4 regions of the Clostridium intestinale genome follow, and region 1 is predicted to be linked to each of the others. Evidence: riboswitches for the same ligand, from Rfam matches in the RefSeq annotation. Region 1 holds a riboswitch; each other region holds the start of a gene.

What was found. A riboswitch is a leader RNA that binds a small molecule or an ion and turns the genes downstream of it on or off. The one in region 1 is predicted to bind thiamine pyrophosphate.
Region 2: linked by a shared signal. The riboswitch ahead of thiM (hydroxyethylthiazole kinase) and the one ahead of thiW (energy coupling factor transporter S component ThiW) in region 1 are both predicted to bind thiamine pyrophosphate.
Region 3: linked by a shared signal. The riboswitch ahead of tenA (thiaminase II) and the one ahead of thiW (energy coupling factor transporter S component ThiW) in region 1 are both predicted to bind thiamine pyrophosphate.
Region 4: linked by a shared signal. The riboswitch ahead of thiS (sulfur carrier protein ThiS) and the one ahead of thiW (energy coupling factor transporter S component ThiW) in region 1 are both predicted to bind thiamine pyrophosphate.

Annotation. Positions count from the first base shown of each region.
Region 1 is NZ_CP121166.1:132,555-138,550, reverse strand. It holds gene recQ (DNA helicase RecQ) at 1-33, opposite strand, end outside; gene P8F83_RS00640 (DUF3243 domain-containing protein) at 273-518, opposite strand; gene thiD (bifunctional hydroxymethylpyrimidine kinase/phosphomethylpyrimidine kinase) at 609-1,418, opposite strand; gene thiW (energy coupling factor transporter S component ThiW) at 1,424-1,936, opposite strand; TPP riboswitch at 2,041-2,150, opposite strand; gene P8F83_RS00625 (hypothetical protein) at 2,215-2,907, opposite strand; gene sdaAA (L-serine ammonia-lyase, iron-sulfur-dependent, subunit alpha) at 2,935-3,810, opposite strand; gene sdaAB (L-serine ammonia-lyase, iron-sulfur-dependent subunit beta) at 3,814-4,494, opposite strand; gene P8F83_RS00610 (nucleoside kinase) at 4,524-5,996, opposite strand, start outside.
Region 2 is NZ_CP121166.1:2,298,019-2,304,014, forward strand. It holds gene P8F83_RS11935 (transposase) at 1-882, shown strand, start outside; gene P8F83_RS11940 (ribonuclease Z) at 1,015-1,923, opposite strand; gene thiE (thiamine phosphate synthase) at 2,043-2,666, opposite strand; gene thiM (hydroxyethylthiazole kinase) at 2,656-3,465, opposite strand; TPP riboswitch at 3,542-3,653, opposite strand; gene P8F83_RS11955 (DEAD/DEAH box helicase) at 3,778-5,223, shown strand; gene P8F83_RS11960 (hypothetical protein) at 5,268-5,471, opposite strand; gene P8F83_RS11965 (50S ribosomal protein L11 methyltransferase) at 5,529-5,996, opposite strand, start outside.
Region 3 is NZ_CP121166.1:1,356,830-1,362,825, reverse strand. It holds gene P8F83_RS07070 (IS6 family transposase) at 1-891, shown strand, start outside; gene P8F83_RS07065 (ABC transporter permease) at 1,023-1,790, opposite strand; gene P8F83_RS07060 (ABC transporter ATP-binding protein) at 1,792-2,553, opposite strand; gene tenA (thiaminase II) at 2,554-3,222, opposite strand; TPP riboswitch at 3,308-3,406, opposite strand; gene P8F83_RS07050 (sensor histidine kinase) at 3,453-5,462, opposite strand; gene P8F83_RS07045 (chemotaxis protein CheX) at 5,673-5,996, opposite strand, start outside.
Region 4 is NZ_CP121166.1:301,613-307,608, reverse strand. It holds gene P8F83_RS01400 (thiamine phosphate synthase) at 1-352, opposite strand, end outside; gene thiH (2-iminoacetate synthase ThiH) at 379-1,497, opposite strand; gene P8F83_RS01390 (thiazole synthase) at 1,490-2,272, opposite strand; gene thiS (sulfur carrier protein ThiS) at 2,297-2,497, opposite strand; TPP riboswitch at 2,638-2,738, opposite strand; gene P8F83_RS01380 (HD domain-containing protein) at 2,807-3,436, opposite strand; gene P8F83_RS01375 (ABC transporter permease/substrate-binding protein) at 3,563-5,119, opposite strand; gene P8F83_RS01370 (ABC transporter ATP-binding protein) at 5,132-5,996, opposite strand, start outside.

The sequences.
Region 1 (5,996 bases):
TAAAACTTCTTCTATCCTATTTTTCTCAAACATACCTTCACCCAACACTAAACTCATTCTTAACCTCTATACTTTAGAAGTCTCTCAGAGACTTCATTAGATTTATTTTAACATTAATCCTTTAGCACGTCACCCAGTGCTTCATTAAATCATTTTTGCCTTATTTTAATAAAAAAATCGACTTTTAAGATTTTTAATTAAAATCCTATTAAACTTATCAACAAAAAAAGAGCAATTACAATTTATATGTAACGCTCTTTAAAATATAAAAATTATTTATCAGCAATTCTTACTATAAGTTTTGCTAAAACTTCTTTGTCATTTGAATCTGCAGAATCCCATAACTCTTTAAGAAGTCTTTCTTCCTCTGTTTTTGGATCAACATTATTTGCTAAAAAGGTTCCAACCTTTTCAGCAATATTAGTTATTGTTCCATCTGACATTCCTACAGTTTCTCCTAAATCAACAGCTTTGCCAAGAGTATCTTTCCACTTGCTCCAATTTTTTAAAGTTTCCATATACTATTCACCTCCTATAATAACTTATTATTAGTATTTAAGAAAAAATAAATGTACCTATAATACTAAATTTATAGGTACATTTATTAATTATTTTTTATTTAATCCACTTTTTTCATATAATTCGTAAAAATGATGAGTTGGTCCTACACCTTTTCCAAGCTCAAATCCATTTTCTATAGCAACCGTTATATATCTTTTTCCTTCTTCAACAGCTTCAACTACATTCATACCCTTAGCTAAATTTGCTGCAATAGCAGAAGATAAAGTACATCCTGTTCCATGTGTATGTATAGTATTTACTCTTCTACCTTTAAATACAGTAAAGTTCTTTCCATCAAATAATAAATCATCAGCTTCACTTTCTAAGTGACCACCTTTTACCAAAACATATTTGGGACCTAATTCATATAATTTAGTAGCAGCTTCCTTCATGCTATCCATATCCTTAATCTCAACTCCTAAAATCTCTTCAGCCTCTGGTAAGTTAGGTGTTATTAATGTAGCGAAAGGAAACAGCTCTTTAATTAAAGTATCCTTAGCATCCTCTGATAATAGTTTAAAACCAGTTTTTGAAATCATAACTGGATCCAATACTATTACTGGTAGTTTATCTACTTTTCTAAAAGACTCTGCTATAGCTTTTATAGATTCTATCTTTGAAACCATTCCTATTTTTATAGCATCAATATAGATATCGTCAAAAAGCACCTCTATTTGCTTTGATATTATTTCTGGGCTTATATCTTGAATTCCAAAAACTCCTTGAGTGCTTTGAGCTGTTATAGCCGTAATTACACTCATTCCATAAACGCCATTTGCCGAAAATGATTTTATATCAGCTTGAATACCTGCTCCTCCACAAGAATCAGAACCTGCAATAGTTAAGGCTTTAAACATAATATTTACTCCCTTCCTTTAATTAATAAATTTTTTATGGCAGGTATATTTAAAAATATTAATGCTATTATAGCTCCTCCTACGCAACTAATCGAAAAAGGCACTATAAAAAAGGTCAATGCAGCTTGTTTACCTAAAATATAGGCATATATTGGGTAAGCTAGTAATGCACCTAATAAACCAGTACCTACTACTTCTCCTAAAGCTGACGCATATATATTCTTAAAGTACTTATACATTAATGCTGCTAGAAATGCTCCAACCATACTTCCTGGAAATGCTAATAAGGTACCTGTTCCTAGGGCATTTCTAAGCAAGGATATTGAAAAAGCATTTAATACTGCATAATAAGGACCTAATAATACTGCTGAAACCACATTTATAAAATGCTGAACCGGAGCCATTTTAGCGCCTAGTACAGGAATCGTTAATAAAGTACTTGTTGTTGTACCTATTGCTATTAATACTCCACTTATTGCTATTTTTGAAGTGCTTGATACATTAATTCTTTTTTCCATCGTTAATCCCCCTAAAAATTAGCCAAGGAGACTTATATCCGCCATATTTTTGTACATAAATAAAAAAGAAAAAATAAAAGTGTAGCAAGAGCTACACTAATTTTAGTACAAAACTAATGCTTCCCTACGCTGGATTTACCCAGATCAGGTTATAAGAGTCAGAAAATCTTGTTTTCTATCTCAGCTGGCAACACCAGCCCCCCTAGCTAAATATTAAAATTTAATCTATATCTAATATACCATTTAATTATTTATAGTGCAATTGCTGTAACCTTGTTTTAAGCTAATGAACTAATTATCTCTTCAATACCAACAACCATACCATTGTTTGTTCCAAAATTAACTATAACCTTATTAATACCGTTACTATTAAGATTAGTTATTAATTTCCCTAGTTTTTCTTTATTTAGTCCCACAAGTTTTGACGCACTTAATTGTTCCATATGCACCTTGTTTTTAGCTAAATCAGCCTCAGTATATATGTATATGTATTTATCATTACCTGAGTTTCTTATTAAAACATCTATATTATTTTCATCAGTAGCTTCTCTAGCAACTATATAAGTTCTTTCCTTAAGCTCTAAGGAATTAGTATTTCTAAAACTTGTATTTGTATATATCTCTTCATATCTATTTATAAGATATTGAATATTCTCTGATAAAATAGAAGAACTTTCTGTATCTTTATTAATAAAACAACTATTAAAATTATTGTCTCTATTTTTAAGCACAATTATAAACTTAGATAAGGAAAACTCTTCATAATTACTATAATCTGAAGTTATCAATTCTCTGTCAGTATAAATGTATATAGATTTTTCTCCTGCATTTGAAGATAAAACAGCTATATGCCCATCTTTAGTCCATATATAAACCTTCTCTAACTTAAGTAAAACCTCAAGCTTAGCTAATTCATAAACCTTAGTATTTCTAATTAAATCAAATTTTTTAACTTCTTCAACAAAATTCATTTTCATATCTCCTTAAAACCTTTAAGCTTATTTCCCGAAAACTTGTTCATTTAATTTTTTTCCTGTTTTTGTAATAGCTATTCCACCCATAGCAGTTTCCTTAAGTTCACTAGGCATATTTTTTCCAACATCATACATAGCACTTAAAACATCATCAAATGGAATCTTACTGTTTACTCCTGCCATAACTAAATCAGCTGTTGATAGAGCACTAACAGCTCCCGCTACATTTCTTTTTGCGCATGGAACCTCTACTAATCCAGCAACTGGATCACATACTAGTCCCATGATATTTTTAAAAACTATAGCCGCAGCATTAAGGCTCATTTCTGGAGTTCCCCCCATCATTTCTACTACAGCAGCAGCCCCCATAGCAGAGGCTGAACCACACTCTGCCTGACATCCACCCTCTGCACCTGCTAAAGTTGCATTTTGAGCTATTATAATTCCTAACGCAGAAGCTGCAAACAATCCTTTTATAGCACCTTCATAATCAAGCTCTAACTGCTCTACGGCTGTAATAATAACCGCTGGCAATATACCACAAGATCCAGCCGTAGGACATGCCACTATTTTTCCCATAGAAGCATTTACTTCTGCACAGGACATAGCTCTTGCCATTGCTTTTATAATAACATTTCCTGTAAGGGATTTTCCACTATTTAAGTATTTATTTATTTTATATCCATCTCCACCAATTAACCCACTTACAGAGAAAACTTCTTCTTCCATTCCTTGTCTGCAAGCTTCCAGCATGACATCATAACTTTTCTCCATCATTTTAATTACTTCTTCTCTAGTTAATTCTGAGGTTTCCATTTCATAAAGAATAGCATATTCACTTAGTGAAATGCCCTTATCAGCGCATATACTTAGAATCTCCTCACCTGTTTTTGCTAACAATTTTTATTCTCCTTCCTTAATAGGATTTATCCTTATAACTTTTGATATGTAGTCTATATTTTTTATTCCATTTAAAACCTTATCTGAAATTTCATTATCAACTTCAAATATCATAGTTGCTTCCTTACCCTTTTGGCTTCTAAAAACCTTCATAAAAGCAATATTTATTGTATCTTCATACAAAAGTGATGTTACCTTCGATACTGCTCCTGGTACATCCTTATGATTTACAATTAAGGTAGGATAACTTCCTGTAAAATCAACTTCTTGATCATTTATAGCTTTTATAACTATACTTCCCCCACCTATTGAGCAGCCTGTTATAGAATAGTTACTACCACTTACTCCATTCATTATACATTTTACAGTATTAGGGTGTACATCTCCTAAATCCCCTTCTTCAAACTCTATCTTTATACCTAAATCCTCTGCTATACCCAAAGCATCCCTTAGACGTATATCCCCAGGATTCATTCCTAGTATACCTGCAGTAAGAGCTCTATCTGTTCCATGACCTTTATAAGTTTTCCCAAAAGATCCATGAAGGATAAACTTAACAGCTTTTAATTCCTCCCCAGCTATAACTCTTGCAATTCTCCCAATTCTAGCAGCTCCTGCCGTATGGGAGGAAGAGGGCCCTATCATAATAGGCCCAATTATATCAAACACTCCATACTTTTTCATAATTACCACCTTTTTATCTTTTTGTTAAACTAATATTTATAAAAACAACTTCCACCTATAAACTCTCTTAATATAGAATTACCTGGAACCATTTCTGTATCTATATCTTTAAAGAATCCTAAAAAGGACTTTAATCTTTGAGCCTCGTAATAAACATCACTTTCTTCCTTTATCTTATCTAGTTCAAAAAGTGCATACTTTCTAAGCACACAAAGCTCATATACAAGGGTTGAATTAAACATAACATCTGCATCTTCTTGGAATACAAATATATTCTTTTCTTCTCCTCTTTTTATAGAGTTCCACATTAAAAGAGTATCCTCTCCACCATACCCTCTAGTTAGATAATCTCTAACTATTCTTCTAATTTTTCTAACATCTGTGGTTGCAATTCTATTATGATTATCTAGGTTCAGTTGTGTCAATGCACTTATATAAATTTTAAATTTATTCACATCTGAAATAGAAGCTGTTAATTGATCATTTAATCCATGTATACCTTCTATTATTAACAAACCATTTTGAGGTAATACAAGTTCATGCCCATGCCATTCTCTTTTCCCCTTAACAAAGTTAAAACTAGGTATCTCAACTTTTTTACCTTTTAATAGTAACTCTAAATGCTTATTAAATAAATCTAAATCTAAAGAATTTATGGACTCAAAATCAGGTTTTCCATCTTCCCCTATAGGGTTTTTCTCTCTATCTACAAAATAATCATCCAAAGATATTGGAGTAGGTATAAATCCATTTACCCTTAATTGAACTCCTAATCTCTTTGAAAAAGTGGTTTTTCCTGAAGAACTTGGGCCTGCTATCAAAATAACTTTTACATCTTTTCTTTCTGAAATCATATCTGCTATATTAGCTATCTTCTTCTCATGAAGCGCCTCTGAAACCTGTATAATATCTATAATCTCACTAGATTCAATCTTATCATTTAAAGAGCCTACTTCTCCAACACCTAAAATATCAAGCCATGTTTCATTTTCATAAAATATATTTGATAACTTTTTATGTTCCTTAAACTCTTGTATCTCTAATGGTTTCTTATCATCTGGATACCTTAGAATAAAACCTTTATCATAATAAATAACATCAAATACCTTTATTTCTTTAGTATTAACTGCCATATGACCATAGAAATAATCATATCTTCCATCTAGCTCATATAACTTAACTGTTTCTAGATTCATATGATTAAGCAATTTTACCTTGTCAATCATTCCATAATCCTTAAAAATTTCTATAGCATCTTCCTTTAAAAATTTATTTTTACTTATAGGAATTTTTCTATCAATTAGTTCCTGCATTCTAATTTTAATCTTATTAACATCCTCTTCCGTTAAAACTTCCTCTTTGTGGATTTCCCCAAATATCCCCTTACTAATTGAATGCTCCATAGTTATTTTCGATTCTGGGAAAATATCTAAAGCTGCTTTTATAAATAAAAAAGTTACAGTTCTTCCATAAGCCATTGTTCCAATAGGATTATTGTTATA
Region 2 (5,996 bases), 2.2 Mb from region 1:
ATTTTTCATGTGATAATGCGCAGTATAAGTGATGTAAATCTATTTAAAACTTCTGACGATAAAGTAGAATACTTAAAAATAATCAAAGAAACTCAGTATCTTTTTAAGTTTAAAATATACTCCTATTGTCTTATGAGCAATCACTGTCACTTTATAATTGACAGCTGTGGAGCTAATATTTCTAAAATTATGCATAGAATTAACTTCAAATATGCGCGTTATTTTAATCTTAAATACAATAGGCATGGCCACTTATTTCAAGATAGATTTAAGAGTAAACTAGTGTCTGATGAAAAATACTTATATTCATTATCACTCTATATACATAGAAATCCAATGGACATTAAAAACTATTCAAAATTTCCTGAGAAATATAGATTTTCGAGCTTATCCGTGTTTTTAGGAATTAAAGCTGATGAATTTGAAATTCTAGATTATTTGTTCATTCTCTCACTTTTATCTGATAGTTTAAAAAAATCAAGAGAAAAATACCTAGAGGCTCTTTTAATTACCAGTGAGTTGAAAGATAAAAATATTGATATGAAACAAGATAAATCCTTATATATGAGTGGAAAAGTTTATATTAATAGAAATTATTCTCCTAATTCAATAATCAATTTTGTATGTAATAAATTTAAAGTGAATAAAAATCTCATATTCAGTAAAAATGTTAGAGAATTTGTACACATACGAGCATTAATAGTAACTATGATACGATCTTTATGTGATATCAATATAAAATCTATATGTAGTATATTGGGTAATATTTGTGCATCTAACGTATCACGCCTGTCTTCAGTTGGCGTAGATTTATTAATGACTAATAGGATTTATTCAAACTTAATTGACGAATATGTTACTTTAAATTTAAAAGCTATGTAAGAAATCATATCTTAAAAGTTCTTTTAAAATTTTTTATTATTTGATAGTTAATTATGGACAAGTATCATAACTTTATAACTATTATTTATAAAAATCCTCATTTTCCCTATATGTTATTTAAATAACTAATACTTAACTGCCCCTAAAAGATATAGTTTTTATGAGTCTATCTTCCCCTATTACAACATTTTCAAAAATATCTTTAGCATTAACTAAATACCAACTTGGTTCTTCCATAGCTGGCGAGAAGTGAGTTAAAAGTAGTTCCCCTACCTCTGCATTTTTAGCTAAATTAGCTGCCTCTCTAAAAGTCATATGTTTATTTTTTATCGCTTTCTCTAGATCATTATCATCACCATAAGTGCCTTCACATATAAATATATAACTGTCCCTAACAAAGTTTATAATTTCATCTATAGGTCTTGTATCTGTTATTATTGATAACTTAATTCCTTTTCTATCACTACCTAAAACCATAGATGGATTAAATATTTTACCTTCAAACTCTATTTCATTTCCTTTTTGCAAAACATTCCATATATCTTTCGGTATATTATTTTCTAATGCATTTTCAACACTAAATTTTGGTGCTCTTTTTATATAAAAACTATATCCTAAGCAAGGAGCTGAATGATCAAGATTTAAAGTTGAGATATTAATAAAATTATCTAACTCTATAGTATCAATTGGATTTTCAATTATCTTAATATCATAAGGTAGATATGGACATATTACCCTTAGTGAATTAACTGTATTTTCAATTCCTTCTGGTCCTATTATTGTTAGAGGCTCTGTTCTTCCGCTATTTCCTATCGTAGATAGTAATCCTGGAAGTCCTACAATATGATCTCCATGAATATGAGTTATGCATATAATATCTATGGTTTTGAATCCCCAGCCAACCATTCTCATAGATACCTGAGTTCCTTCTCCACAATCCACTAATATCTTTCTGCCTCTATAATTTAATAAAATTGAAGAAAGATTTCTATTTGGCATTGGCATTCCTCCACCACAACCTAATAATGCTACATCTATCATAATATTCACCTCCTTGTTATATTATGCACTAAACTTATTAAATATTGTAATATATATGAGAAAAAATTGGGGACAGTTAATCATAAAATTTTTGCTTAACCGTCCCCCATTATACACTTTTATTTAAGCTTCGCAAGCATATCCTTAGCCGCCTGTTCAATATCATCTTTTCCTAAAATAGCACTTACAACTGCTATCCCATCTATTTTACTTTCCTTTAATAGTTCAGCATTATTTTCGTTAATACCACCTATTCCAACCACAGGGACGGTTAAGGATTTTTTTATCTCCTCCAAAAGATCTATAGATACTGAGCGAGCATCCTTTTTTGTATCTGTTGGAAAAACAGCTCCAATTCCTAAGTAGTCTGCTCCTTCTGCTTCTGCTAATTTAGCTTCCTCTAAAGTTGCGGCAGAAATACCTAATATCTTCTCTTCACCAATGATCTTTCTAGCAACTTTTGTAGGTATATCACTTTGTCCAACATGAACTCCAGCAGCATCAACAGCTAAAGCAATGTCAATCCTATCATTTATAATAAGGGGTACATTATGTTTGTCCGTAATCTTTTTAACTGCCACAGCTAAGTTATAAAAATCCAAAGAACTAATATCTTTCTCTCTTAACTGTACTAATGTAACCCCACCTTTAATACTTGCTTCTATAGCTTCACAAAGGTCTCTTCCTTTTAAAACATCTCTATCGGTAACTAAGTACATTGTATAATCTATATTATTGTTCATATACCTTACCTCTTTCTAAAATAACTTCTGAAGACAAGTTATATATTTCATCAATAATGTTTGATCTTAGTTTACCTGTCCCCTCATTTTCTCCTAATCTTTCATGAGCCTTTTCTCCTGCAATTCCCATAGAAACTACCCCAGCTAAAGCTGCTGTAAATGAATCCTCACAAACTCCTGCAAATGCTCCAGTTAAAGCTGTGCACATACATCCTGTTCCAGTAACTTTTGACATTATCTTGTGTCCATTTTCTACAATTGCAACCCTTTCTCCATCAGTAATTATATCTTTAGCTCCAGTGATTGCGATAACTGTCCCCCATTTTTTTGCAATTTCCCTAGCTAGTCCAACTTCATTTAAAGAACTTTCTTCTAAAGAGTCTACTCCTTTAGTTTTAACATCAGCTCCATATAAACTTTTTATTTCAGATAAGTTACCTCTAATTACTGAAAATTTCACTTCTTTAATTAACTCTGCTCCAACCTTATTTCTAAATGGAGTAGCTCCAACACCTACAGGATCTAAAACAACTGGAACTCCAAGTTCATTAGCTTTTTTACCTGCAGCTATCATTGATTTTACAGTATTGCTGTTAAGTGTTCCTATATTTATCACTAAAGCAGAAGCTATGCTAACCATATCCTCAACTTCGTTTATATCATCAGCCATAACTGGAGATGCACCTATAGCTAAAGTTATATTAGCACAATCATTAACAGTAACATAGTTAGTTATTTGATGAACTAAAGGAGACTTTTCTCTAACATCTTTTAAAGCTTGAACAACATTATTTTTCATAAAAAAACACCTCAATTAAAATTATTTTAAAACAAAAAAGACACAACCCATAGGATTGTGTTTAACTTCATAAAATACTATTAAACAAAACACTTCCTACGCTGGCATTATCCAGTTCAGGTACTAGGGTTAAAGAAATTTAGTTCTTACTCTCAGTTGGCTATCATCCAACACCCCTGTGCTATTTAAGTTATATTTTTATAATAGCACTATAAAAATTCTTAAGCAATAGAAAGAGAAAGTATTTTACTTTATAGGGTATAATGTTAATATAGTAGATACGTTATGAATTTATAGAAAAAGGTGAAATTGTTGAATAATATTAATTTTAAAGATTTTAATTTAAATCCTAATATTCTAAAAGCTTTAGAGGAATTAGGATACTCAAATCCTACAGATGTACAGAAAGAAGTTCTTCCTATAGTACTTCAAAAGAAAGACTTAATTGTAAAAGCTCAAACAGGTAGTGGAAAAACTGCCTCCTTTGCAATACCTCTATGTCAATCTATTGATGTAGAAATAAAAAATCCTAAGGCACTTGTATTAACTCCAACTAGAGAGCTTGCTGTTCAAGTTAAGGAAGACATAAATAACATAGGTAGATACAACAAAATTCGTTCTGTAGCTATCTTTGGAAAACAACCTATAACTAATCAAATAAATGAGCTTAAGCAAAGGGTTCATGTTGTTGTTGGTACTCCAGGTAGAACTCTAGATCATATTAAGCGTGAAACTTTAAATGTAAGTGAAATAGATTATTTAGTTTTAGATGAAGCTGATGAAATGTTAAGTATGGGCTTTTTAGAAGAAGTTGAAGAAATTTTATCTTATCTTCCTAAAAAGAAAACCACTTTGCTATTTTCTGCAACTATTCCGGAGCAAATTAAAACAATTTGTGATAGACATATGAAGTCTCCTAAAAATGTTGAAATAACTCCAAACAAGCTTACTGTTGAAAATATAAAGCAAGGATACTTTGACGTAAAAGATGAAGATAAGTTCTCTCTACTTGAAAAGTTACTTATAAAAGAAAACCCTGACAGTGCAATACTTTTCTGTAGAACAAAAGAGAATGTAGATACTCTTATTTCTAAACTTGAAGGTAAAAGATATCCATCAAAAGGACTTCATGGAGGTATGCTTCAGCCAGAAAGATTAAGAACTATAGATGAGTTTAAATCAGGTAAGTTTAGATTTCTTATAGCTACTGATATAGCATCAAGAGGTCTTGATATAGATAAAGTTTCTTTAGTTGTAAACTATGACCTTCCTATGGAAAAAGAGAAGTATGTACATAGAATTGGAAGAACAGGGAGAGCTGGAAACTCTGGAGTTGCCTTAACCTTTAAGACTCCTTATGAAGATAGATTCTTTCAAGAAATTCAAGATTATATAAATTATAAAGTTCCTAAACTTTCTCCACCTAGTAGAGAAGAATTTCTTGCAAATAAAGAAGACTTCAAGCTAAAAAATGAAAACTTCAAAAAAGTTACTACTAGTAAAAAGAAAGAAGTTTCAAAAGACATTACTAAGATATACTTAAACGGTGGAAAAAAGAAAAAGATACGCCCAGGTGACATAGTTGGTGCAATATGCAGAATCCCAGGAGTTGAACATGATGATATAGGTATAATAGATGTTTCTGACAATGTTTCCTATGTTGATATTATGAATGGTAAAGGTGATTTAGTTTTAAGAGAACTAAAAAATGCAACGATAAAAGGAAAAACTCTAAAGGTTGAAAAAGCTAAAAGTTAGTTTAGAAAAGATGAGCACTTTATGAAAATGCTCATCTTTTAATTTTAGCTTATATTCATATTACACTTAACACCATTTCTCCTTAGTTCATCTGCAAGTGCAACTTTAAGTTTTTTTATTATAGTACTTTTAATTTCACTCTCCACCTTCCCCCTAATCAAGTCTTGTGGAACAAAACCAGGAATTCCGTGATTAGCTGCTACCTCACCAGGATTTTTAACATCAATGGTTATTGAAATATTTATCATAACCGTCCCCTAAAAAATTATTACTGTACTATATTTATGCTGAAAGCTCAAATAATATTATTTATTTTTTATTAATACAGCTGTTATCCACTCATTTGTTTTTGTACTTTTATCTAAGGTATATCCGTAGCTTTTAACTATGTCTAAAACTTTTTCACTACTCCACTCAACCATACCCGAAACGAATAATACACCATTTGCTTTTAATACTTCATTTATAAAATCCATTGAAGATAAGGTTTCTTCACCTCCAATATTTATAAACACAACATCAAACTTGCCTGAAACTCCAAAAGTCTTTGATGTAACATCACTTATAACAACTTTTATGTTGTCAACATTATTTAACAATGCATTATACAGTACTTCTTCTGTAACATCTCTAATATCTAAAGCAACTACTCTATCCGCATTTTTTATAGAAGCTGCTAAACTTAAAATTCCAGAACCAGCTCCTAGATCTAAAACTGACTCCCCTTTAAAATCTCTATCTAAAATATAACGTAACAAGTCTTGAGTAGTTTC
Region 3 (5,996 bases), 1.2 Mb from region 1:
AAGCGGGTAACATCTAAATATCCAAGATGTCCAAAGTGTGGTAAAGCAACTTTCTTGCATCACATCTATAAACACTATAATCGCTATAAATGTGGTAATAAGAAGTGCAATCATATCATTGTTCATCACCATAACCTAAATATAGATGATGCCTCCAGTGAAAACCTAACCGGTTCCCTTTCTATGAAAGGTATGCGTTTTCCACTCCATACTATTCTGACTGCATTAACTTTATATTTTTTAAACAACTCATCAACAAGAACTATTTCACAGTTCCTTTTCGTAACTTCAAATATAAAGGTTTCTCATGTCACAATAGCTAGTTGGACTCAAAAGTTTGCACCTTTTTTCAAACAAAAAGCTGATAAGTTTAAAGAGCAGCTAGATCTCCAATCTGACGATTGGCATGCTGACGAAACAGTGGTCTTTATAAATGGTGAACGCTATTATTTATGGTTAGCTATTGACTCTGAAACGAGATTTATTTTAGCTTTTCATCTAACCAAATCACGTAGTGAGGATTCAGCATTTACACTAGTAAACCAAGCTAAACAATTTGGAATGCCATCAAACTTTATAACTGATAGACTACCTTCATATAACCAAGCTGTAGCGAAGCTATTGGGCGAAAACAAGCATGTGCCTGTTGCTCCTATGTCTAGCGACATATCAAACAATTTAATTGAGTCTTTTAACAAAACATTTAAAGCTTGGTATAAAGCTAAAAAAGGGTTTAACTCTTTTGAGAAAGCAAATAACTTAATATACTTATTTGTCTTTCACTATAATTTCATTAGGCCTCATGGTTCATTAAATAATCTCACACCTGCTGAAGTTGCAGGCTTCGCTAGCAATAGCATTGATCGTAAATCTTGGTTTGTCGCTGCTTAATCTCAACTTAATATCTTTGATTAACCTGCAAAAATCTAACTTTTTGTAGGCTTATTTGCCATACAAAAATTTATTCAAACTTATATAATTTTCAAAGAACGAGTAATTCTACGAAATGTTAAGCTATTTTTTCATAACAACCTAACAGAATCTCCTCTTCTATATTTTAATAAAATCTTTTCCAATAAAAGACCAATTGAAAACAAAAACAATCCTAAAAAGGATAAAACCAAAATACCAGCAAAAACTGCATCCGATTGAAGCATACCAGCTACTCTTTTTACATAAATTCCAAGTCCCTTATCAGAACCTAACCACTCTCCTATACTGGCACCAGCAATACTGTAGGTTGCTGATATTTTAAAACTACTTAGAAAGTTTGGTAGTACTGAATTCATGTGAAGTTTTATAAATATTTGGGTTTTGCTTCCCCCCAATGCTTTTAAGACATCTTCTAAATCTTTGTCTACACTATTTAGTCCATCTAAGGTACTAACTACAATTGGGAAAAAACAAAATAAAATAACAACCGAAACCTTTGACCATATACTATATCCAAACCACATTACCATAATTGGCGATAAGGCCATTATAGGTATGGTTTGAGAAATCACAATAATAGGATATAATATTTTACTAATACTTTTAGAAGAATATATAGAAAAAGCACAGAATACACCTATTACTACTGATATACTAAGACCTAATAATGCTTCTCCTAAAGTTACTAATGAATGCTTATATAATATCTCCTTTTGATTCCATAAAGCTTCTATTACCTTTGAGAATCTTGGTAAAATGAAGTTTGGTATATCAAAAAACGGCACTAAAAACTCCCAAGCTAAGAGTATAGAGGTTCCAATAATAAAAGGGAGGAAAGTTTTCTTAAAAATAGTCATTTTAAAACTCCTCCTTAATGTTTTCAAAACTATCTAAAATATTTAAAATTTGCTTTTTTAAAGTTAAGAAGTCTTGAGTCAAAGTTGTATCATAATTCCTAGGTCTAGGTAATCTTACATCTATGGATTTTAAATTTGTATATGGAAGCTCTGTACATATTAGTATTCTATCTGACAAAAGTAAGGCTTCATCTATATCATGTGTTATCATAAAAACAGTATTTTTCTCTTTTTGACATAGATCTAGTAACCAAGTTTGCATTTTTCTCCTTGTTAGAGCATCTAATGAAGAAAATGGTTCATCAAGAAGAAGTAATGAAGGATTATTAACTATCGCTCTTAAAAAAGAAGCTCTTTGTCTCATACCACCAGATAATTCATGAGGATATAGATTTTCTGTGCCTCTTAAGTTAAAGCTCTCAAAATATGTAGAAACTTTATTTCTAGCTTCTTTTTTACTAAGTCCATTTAGCTCTAAACCTATAGCAGCATTATCTAAGATTGTTCTCCAAGGCATTAAAGAATCCTTTTGCGGCATGTATCCTATTATATTTTTACCTTTGATATCACTAACTCTTATTGAGCCACTGTTAGGTTTTAGAAGGCCTAAAATAAGTCTAAAAAGAGTACTTTTACCTGTGCCGCTTGGCGCTATTATTGTTATAAACTCATTTTTATTAATATTAAAAGATAAATCTTCTAGGATTAGCTTATTTGTATCATTATATTTAAATGTTAGATTTTCTATTTCTAAGGCTTTCATCTAAATGCTCCAACTTTCTTTTTTGTAACATGAATCCCAAAACATGTACTCATATTTAGAGGATAATACAAAAATTTCTTCTAATTTTAGTAGTTGCCTCTCAGGCAATCCTTCTGATATTCTATTCATAAGCTCTATACACCAATTATTTTCATTGTTATACTCTTCACTTGCATATGTCATTATCCATTCCCTATAAAGAGGATGTGCTAATGCTTTTTTATTGTTGATTAAAGCTTTACCTATATAAGCATAGCTCCACATACATGGAAGCAAAGCAGCAGTAAGTTCTGGAAGACCGCCTTCTGTTGATACTTGCAGCATGAATTTAGTATAAGATAGATTGCTAGAATTGGGTTCTGTACCTTCTAAGTCTTCTTTTGATATACTAAATTTTTTAGCAAACTCGATATGACCATCCATCTCAATATTTACTATAGTATGTGCACATTTTGAAAAAGCTTGCATATCTTTAAGTGAACTAGATTTAACCATTCCTAAAGCAAATAATTTTATATAGTCTATTAAATAAACATAATCTTGTTTTATATAAAAACAAAACTTGTCCTCTGGAAGTATACCTTGGCTTAGCTCATTTAAAAATGGATGCTCTAAACAAGAATTCCATATAGGTTTTCCTTTTAAAAATAATCTTTCAGAAAATTGCATAAAAAAACTCCTTTCAAAGCAGTAGTGATAATACCACTTCGAAAAGAGTTAATAATCTAATAACTAATCTAAGATAGATTAAGTTTCATATTACTTCTCACTTCCCTTCGCTGGCATTACCCAGTGCAGGTTCAAGGGTCTGAATAAATTCATCTCAGCCTTAATAGCTCCCCTAGTGCACAATAAAATTTTACCTTCTAAAGATAAATATGTCAAGTTATCTGTATAAGTTAGAAATAAATATCCGAAAACTCAATTTCTGTAGCTTGTATTATTCTGCTATCGCTTGAGACAAAAGAATCATTAAAGTTTTCTTTAGGTACAGACGAATTAATGGGCAATTTTATTGTGAAGGTACTCCCTTTTCCTAACTCACTTTCTAATTTCAAGTTTCCATTAAGAGCTTTAACCAACAGACAAACAAGATAAAGTCCGAGACCTGTCCCTTCTGCTTGACTCGATAAACTACTATCAACTTGTCCGAAACGTTCAAAAATAACTTTTTGTTTTTCTTTAGGTATCCCTATGCCCTCATCTTTAACTTCAATAACAAGTAATTCTTCTTTAGATATAACTTCTGAAGATAAATTTACTGTAATAGACTTACCCTCTGGAGTAAATTTTAGAGCATTTGATAAAAGATTAAATAAAATTCTTTCTAATTTTTCTTCATCTAATAATACATTTTTTGAAGAGATGTGCGATATGAAGATAAGGTGTATATTTTTTTGTTTTGCGTATAGTTGTATTGAGTTAACTAAAGAATTTAGTACATATACAATATCAAAGGTATCTTCGTGTATTTTAATATAACCAGAATTAATTCTTGTAACTTCTAGAAGGTTATTTACTAATCTTAGTTGCCTATTGGTATTTTGCTTAATTACTTTTAAATAATTATTTATTCTAAGAGTAAGATCATTTTTACAAATAGATTCTATTGCTTGTATAGCTAAGTTTATTACAGACATAGGTGTTTTAAACTCATGCGTAATAAAATAAAGAAAGTCATCTTTTATTTTCATAGACTGCTCTAAAATAAGGTTTTTCTCTTTTTCTGCTTTTAGAAGAGTTTTATTTTTTATATTTAATTGAACCTCATATTCAAAGGTTTTAGTAACATCGGAGCAAACTAATATGCAGAACTTTATATTATCTTTATCCTTATAAATAGGTATTGCAGTAAAATTTAAATAAGAATTTTTATCATCTTTTTTTACTAAAACTATTTGATTTTTTACTGTTATTCCTTTTATGACTTTCGAAACTGGTAAATCCTCTTTTGAAAGTAGGTTGCCATGTATGTCATAGTATTCAGAACCGTTATCTAAAGTTTCGCCAATATACGTAAGGTCTTTATTTGTTGTTGAGTAAATATAATCTCTTAAAGTTTTGCTTAAACTTAAATATCTACCATTACCATCTATAACTGCTAAACAATCATAAATATTGTCTAATATTGAGTTTAATGTTTCATTTTTTAGGTTTAATTCCTCTTCTTTTTTTATAAGCTCTAAGTTTTTAAGTTTTATTGTATTTAACTGTTCGGAAATTTTTAGCCTATTTAATGCCCGAGTAGTAACATCAAAAGTATTTATCACTAAATATTTTAGTTCACCACTAGCACATAAGGGGGTGATAATTAAATCGCAATATGTTGCATCTTTATGGAAACATTTATGAAGATATTCTTTAATTTGAACTGTTTTTTTAGTATCAATGATCTCTTTAAAAGTTTTCTCTAGTTGGCTGCCTTTCCATCCTGTATTTATATATTCAATTTTTTTCCCAAAGCTTATATATTTATTGTTAAAGGGTTCCTCAAGATAATCCAAATACTTCTCATTTGCCTTAATAAGTATCATGTTTGGTATACTATATACAGCTATTCCAGATATATTGGATTTGTATATTTCTTCTAAATACATATTATTATGCTCAAATCTTGATTCTGGTATTTCGGAGATAGAATATTTAGTTCCATCCGTTAATTTATCTTTGGCTCTAGTAATAACTACAAATCTAACCTCTAAGTTTTTAGTAAATAGAAAGGCTTCTTGTACTTCACCTAGAGTTTCAAGTTTTATATTAATTTTAAGTTTATTGTCCCATACATCTAAAATTTTTTTTGAAATTAGATCCTCTCTACTAAAATCTGATAAACATAAAAAATCTTCACTTATATATTCTAATATCCCATTGTTCTCTATAATATAAGATGTTTCTACGATGTTATCCATATTATAACCCCCTAAAGCAAATATTTTAATGTATGAACTTAAATTCATCATTAATAATATTATATATACTCACTTATTTCTATAATATAACAAAAATACAACAAATTATAATAAAATAATGTAAATTTTTCATTTTATATGAATATTTAAACTTTAGGAAAGATATTTATAAAATAAAAAATAGTGGAAATTTTTCTCCACTATTATAGCTTAATTTATATACCCATGATCCAAAGAAATACTAACTTGAAAATCCATATTATCTATTGCCAATTCAGCAGATATTAATTTTGCTAAGTCTGAGTTAGACTTAAAGTCTCCATCAATTAAGGTTGGAGTTGAAATGTTTATTGAAATGTTTTGGGAAGATAAGTTAGTGGCTGCATTGGCTGTAAGCATATTAGTAAGTTCTGATATGGCACTTTGAGCTAATTCATCAAAGTTATTTACAGGCATACCCATCATCATAATAGAAGCAATTTTTTTAGCATTATCTACAGTTGTTCCGTAAATAACATTTCCTTTAATATCACC
Region 4 (5,996 bases), 170 kb from region 1:
CTTTTTTATCAGCTTCAATAGCCTCTTCTAAACTATGAACTGAAACACCTACTTCTTTAAAACTATAAATCAGCTTATTATCCTGCTCCATAAACACTTGAAATGGTAGCTGTATTCCGTAAGCCTTAAGTTTTATTCCACCCTTTATATTTGAGTTTAAGATAAGTTTTGTCTTATTTTCATCTATAACTTCTTTAACCTTATTCCCTAGTTTAACTAAATCATCAAAACCTAAATCTTTTTCTCTTAGTATTATATTATCTACTCCATTTTCTGAACATTCTTTAATTACTTGTAAGAACTCCTCTTCATTACTTACGAGTTTTCTATTAGTTATTAAATATATTTTCATAATTTAAGCATCTTCTCTCAATATATTTATATAGTTTCCCAATCCTTAAATATTGGCTGATAACCTTTATTTATAAGCATATTTTTTATTTCTACTGCAGATCTTCCATCCGATATCTCAAACTGTTCTTCCCCAACTTCTACATCAGAGGAATGTCCTCCAACATGAGTAGAAACTCCTGCTGATATCTTATTAACCCCTAAAGGTATTAAGTGTTCCCTTAGTTCTCCACTTTCTCTTGTAGATATATTTAAAGAAGCTGTAGGTTTAAATATTCTCATGGCTAATATGGCTTGTACTAAGTCCATATCACTTAAAGGAAGAATATCATCATATCCTCCAACACAAGGTCTTATCCTAGGAAAGGAATAAGCTATGTCTACCTCCGGATATTTTTTAAGTAAATAATCTCCGTGTAACCCTGTAAAAAACGCTTCTTTTCTAAAGTCCTCTAGCCCAAGCAGTGCACCTATTCCTAAAGTTCTCATGCCTGCTTTTGCCCCTCTTTCTGGAGCATCTATTCTAAAGCTGTAATTACTTTTAGGTCCTTTTATATGCACCTTTTTATAAATTTCTTTATTATAAACCTCTTGATAAACAGTAAGTCCATCTACTCCTGCTTCCACTACTTTTCTGTAACTCTCTTCATTCATTGGATATATTTCTATAGATACAGACGGGAAGTATTTCTTTAAACTCTTTGTAGCCTCTACTATATATTCAGTTGGATTATGGTACTCGCTTTCCCCAGTAAGAATCAATATATGCTTAAACCCTTGACTTGATATCGCTTTAGCTTCAACCTCTATTTCTTCCATAGTTAGCTTTCTTCTTTTTATTTTGTTTTTAGCACTATATCCACAGTAAGCACATAAATTAACACAGTAGTTAGCTAAATATAAAGGAGTGTAAAGTAAAACTGCCCCTCCAAAATACTGTTTAGTCAATTTATTAGCTCTTTGAGCTATTTCTTCTAAAACTTCTACAGCCTTTGGTGAAAGAAGATTTAAAAGATCCTTTGGTGATAAATTATCTTTATAAATACTTTTTCTAACATCTTCTATAGTCACCTTAGAAAAGTATTCATCAAAATCAAAATCTTTATAGCTATCTACTACCTCTTCATAACTACTATAGTTATTCATTTCTATCGCCTACCTTTAAAAATCCTGTTAATGGAGATGATGCCTTTGCAAAATCTGATACGTTTCCAGCTCCAGCTAAGTAGGATAATCTGCCTGCTTTTATAGCCAATTTAAAAGCTTCTCCCATAAGTACTGGATCATCTGATGAAGCTATTCCTGTATTAACTAAACAAGCTGCCGCTCCCATTTCCATTGCTTCTGCTGCATGAGATGGCTTCCCTATACCAGCATCTACTATAATTGGGGCATTTATTTCTTCTATCATTATTTTTATTATTTCTTTTGTTTTAATGCCTCTATTTGATCCTATTGGTGCACCTAGAGGCATTACAGCTGCAGCTCCTGCTTCAATCATCATTTTTCCGAAATATATATCTGGATTCATGTATGGTAAAACTACAAATCCCTCTTTAGCTAAAACTTCTGTTGCCTTTAAGGTTTCAAAGTTGTCTGGCATTAAATATTTTGAATCTGATATAACTTCGATTTTTATCCAATTTCCACATCCCATAGCCTTAGCTATCCTGGCTATTCTTATTGCCTCTTCAGCATTTCTTGCTCCTGAAGTATTAGGAAGCAATACCATATCTTTAGGAATATGTTCTAGTATGTTTTCCTCTTTGTTATCAAAATCTACTCTTCTTATAGCTAATGTAATAACCTCTGCACCTGATGCTTTAACTACTTCTGGTATCAGTTTGTTTGATGAATATTTTCCTGTTCCAATTAATAATCTGCTATCTAATTCTTTACCTGCTATAACTAACTTATCCATTCTAAAACTCCTCATTTAATAATTTTATTTTGAGCCTCCGCCCATAAAACTAATTATTTCTATAGAATCATCTTCATTTAATAATCTGCCTTCAATGTCTTCCCTATTAACTATTTCATAATTAATTTCTACTACAATTCTATTTGGATCAACCTTAAGCTCTCTAAGTAATTCAACTAAACTTCTACTCTCTTTAAGCGCGTATTCTTTTCCATTAACCTGCATTTTATCACCTCCCCTAACTTTATTTATATATCTTGAACCTGACCGGTTGACTACTTGACCTGTCAACTGGTCAAATTATCATAAAAAAAAGACTTCCCGAAGGAAGCCTAAAGTTTTCTAAAAGTAGATACTATGTGTATACACTTATAAATCTGCTTCCCTACGGTGGTACTAACCACGTCAGGTTCTTAGAGTTAGAATATCAATTCCTCTCAGCCAAAAGGCACCCCTAGCAAAAAATTATTCTATTTTGGTACATTATACATCTTATAACTTTATATGTAAATGCTTGTTTTATAATTTAATATATTAACATAAACTCCACATGTTGTTTAGTTTGTCTCTAAATCTGTCTATAGCCTCTTTAGTTTCTTCTCTATCTTTCCTTGATAGGTTTCCTCTACCGCATCTATCTGCATAGGATAATAAAGCAATTTCTTCTACAGAAGTTTCTTCAACAAGTTTTCTTGGGTTCCCAAAAGGAAGATTTTTTTCAACATAAAGATAATGCATATGATATTTTACTAACTTACTAACTTTATCTATAAAATCCTGGTCATCCTCTACTTCTCTTAATAATCTTATAACCATCTCTGCCCCTACTGTATCATGATCATAAGACGTCCATCTCCCTTTTCTCTTGACTGTTGTTTTAATCTTTCCTATATCATGTAACAAAGCTCCCCACATAAAAGCTCTTTTATCTGTACTCTTTTTTCTAAGTGTAGCCGCCTCATCCACAACCAACATAACATGGTTCCACACATTTCCCTCTGGATGATATTTAGGTTCTTGAGGTATATCCATTAGTTCTCGTATTATACTAAATGATGTGTCATTTATTTCTTTAGATTCAATTAGTTCATTAAGACTATTTGATGGTTTTTCTTCTTCCAAAAGATATTTTTCAATTTTATTAAACACTTCTTTATTGTCCATATTTACCTCTCACTAATTTAATATTCTTTATTCTTATTATTACCTAAGCTCTTTAGCTGTATTCAATAGCTTAATAAGCAAAAAAAGTTGCAGAACTATTATATAACTAGTTCTACAACTTTTCATCTAAATTAAATTATTTTCTTTTAAGAACTCTCTTGCAACTGCATCTGGATCCATATTCTCTTCATCAACTTTATAATTTAAACTTCTCATTTTTTCCTCTGTTAACACCCCTGCTAACTTATTTATTAATGGTTTTAGCTCTGGGTATTTTTCTAAAGTATCTTCTCTTACAACTGGAACTGCATCATATGGTGGGAAAAAGTTTTTATCATCTTCTAAAACTTTTAACTTAAAGCCTTCCAGTAATCCATCAGTGGAGAAAGCATCTATTACGTCTGATTCATTTGATTGTATAGAGGTATATCTTAAACCTCCATCTATTCCTTTTGTATCTTTAAAGTTCATGTTATATGTCTTTTGAAGTCCTAAATATCCATCTTCTCTATTCAAGAATTCCATAGTTGAACCTAACCTAAGTTCACCACTTACTTTAGCTAAATCAGAGAAGGAATTAAGATTATATTTATCTGCTGTTTCTTGTTTAACTGCAAGTGTATAAGTATTATTAAAACCTAATGGTTCAAGCCAAGTTGACCCATAGTTCTTCTCAAATTCATCTTTAACCGTATTATAAGCTATATCCTTATCGCTTGTACTTTCCATCCCAAGTATGTTAACTAAGGCTGTTCCTGTATATTCTACATACATATCAATTCCACCAGCTTTTAAGGCATTAAATGCTATAGATGAACCTCCCAAATTCATTTTTCTTTCTACTTCTATATCTGTATTTTCTTCAATAAGAGTTGCTACCATATTACCTAATATTAACTGCTCATTAAAGTTTTTAGAACCTATTACAATTTTATCTTTATTTACAAACATTGTTTTTGAAAAATTAAATAATATAACTAAAGTCAATACTCCGCATGTAACAGCTAATATTTTTTTAGTTAGCTTTCTATTTTTAATAGTATTATCTACAGCTATTCCTTCTGGAGTAACAACATCTTCTATCTTACCTATTAAGAAATCTATAAGTAAAGCAAGTATACATGCTGGAATTGCACCTGCTAAAATCATATTTGAATTAACAGTTTGTACACCTGAGAATACTAGGTATCCAAGACCTCCCCCTCCAACGAAGGCTGCTATGGTCATTAACCCTACAGCTGTAACTGCTGATATTCTTATACCTGCCATTATTAAGGGAAGTGATAGTGGTAATTCAACCTTTAATAACATTTCTGTTTTTGTCATTCCCATTGCTCTTGCAGCTTCCATAGTATCTTTGTTTAAGTTATTTATTGCTGCATAGGTGTTTTTAAGTATTGGTAAAAGTGAATATAGTAGCACCATTAATATAGCTGGTTCAGAACCAATTCCAAGTATAGGAATTAAAAATCCTAATAGGGCTAAACTTGGTACTGCTTGAACTAAATTAGCAAATCCAATTATAGGTTTTGCCAAAGAACGCTTTCTAGTTATAAAAATTCCTAATGGTACACCGATTATTATAGCTAAAAGAACTGCTATAAAAGTAAGCTGTATATGCTCAATTACTAAACTTATAATTTGATCTTTTCTACTTATTACAAAATCTATAAATGCCTTCATAAGATATTCCCCCTACTCTAAATATTGATTCGAAAGTACTGATACCAATGTTGATTTAGTTATTAATCCTAATAACTTTTTATTTTCAACTACTGGTACATACCCAATAGATTTTTCATTCATAGTTTCTAATATCTCTATTATTGAGGCATCCTTAGATACTGATATTATATCCTTTTCCATAACTTCTTCCACAAATTGTTTATCTTGATTTATTCTTATGGATTTCATGGTTATTATACCTTCAAGTTCTCTCTCTTTATTTACTAGTAGTAGAGAATCTACTTTTTTACCTCTCATTAACTCAAGCGCTTGGAATAGAGTTCTTGCTTTATTAGATACTACAGGCTCTTCTATCATTATATCTGTAGCTTTTATCATTTCAGGATTGTTCCATATTCTGCTTTTTCCTATAAACTCTTCTACAAATCCTTCTGCTGGATTTTTAATAATATTTTCTGGTTTATCTAACTGCAGTATGTCTCCATCCTTCATTATGCAGATTCTATCTCCTATTTTTATTGCCTCATCCATATCATGAGTAACAAACACTATTGTCTTTTTAAACTCTTGTTGTATATTAAAAAGCTCTTCCTGTAATTGTGCTCTTGTAATAGGGTCAAGTGCACTAAATGGTTCGTCCATAAGTATTACTTCTGGATTTGTTGCAAAGGCTCTAGCTACTCCTACTCTTTGTTGCTGACCACCACTCAAGTCTCTTGGATATCTATCTCTGTATTTTTGTGGCTCTAATCCAACCAAATTTAATAACTCTTCGGTTCTAGCTTTTATTTTCTCTTCATCCCATTTTAATAACTTTGGAACTAAAGCTATATTTTCACCTACTGTCATATGAGGAAATAATCCAGTTTGCTGT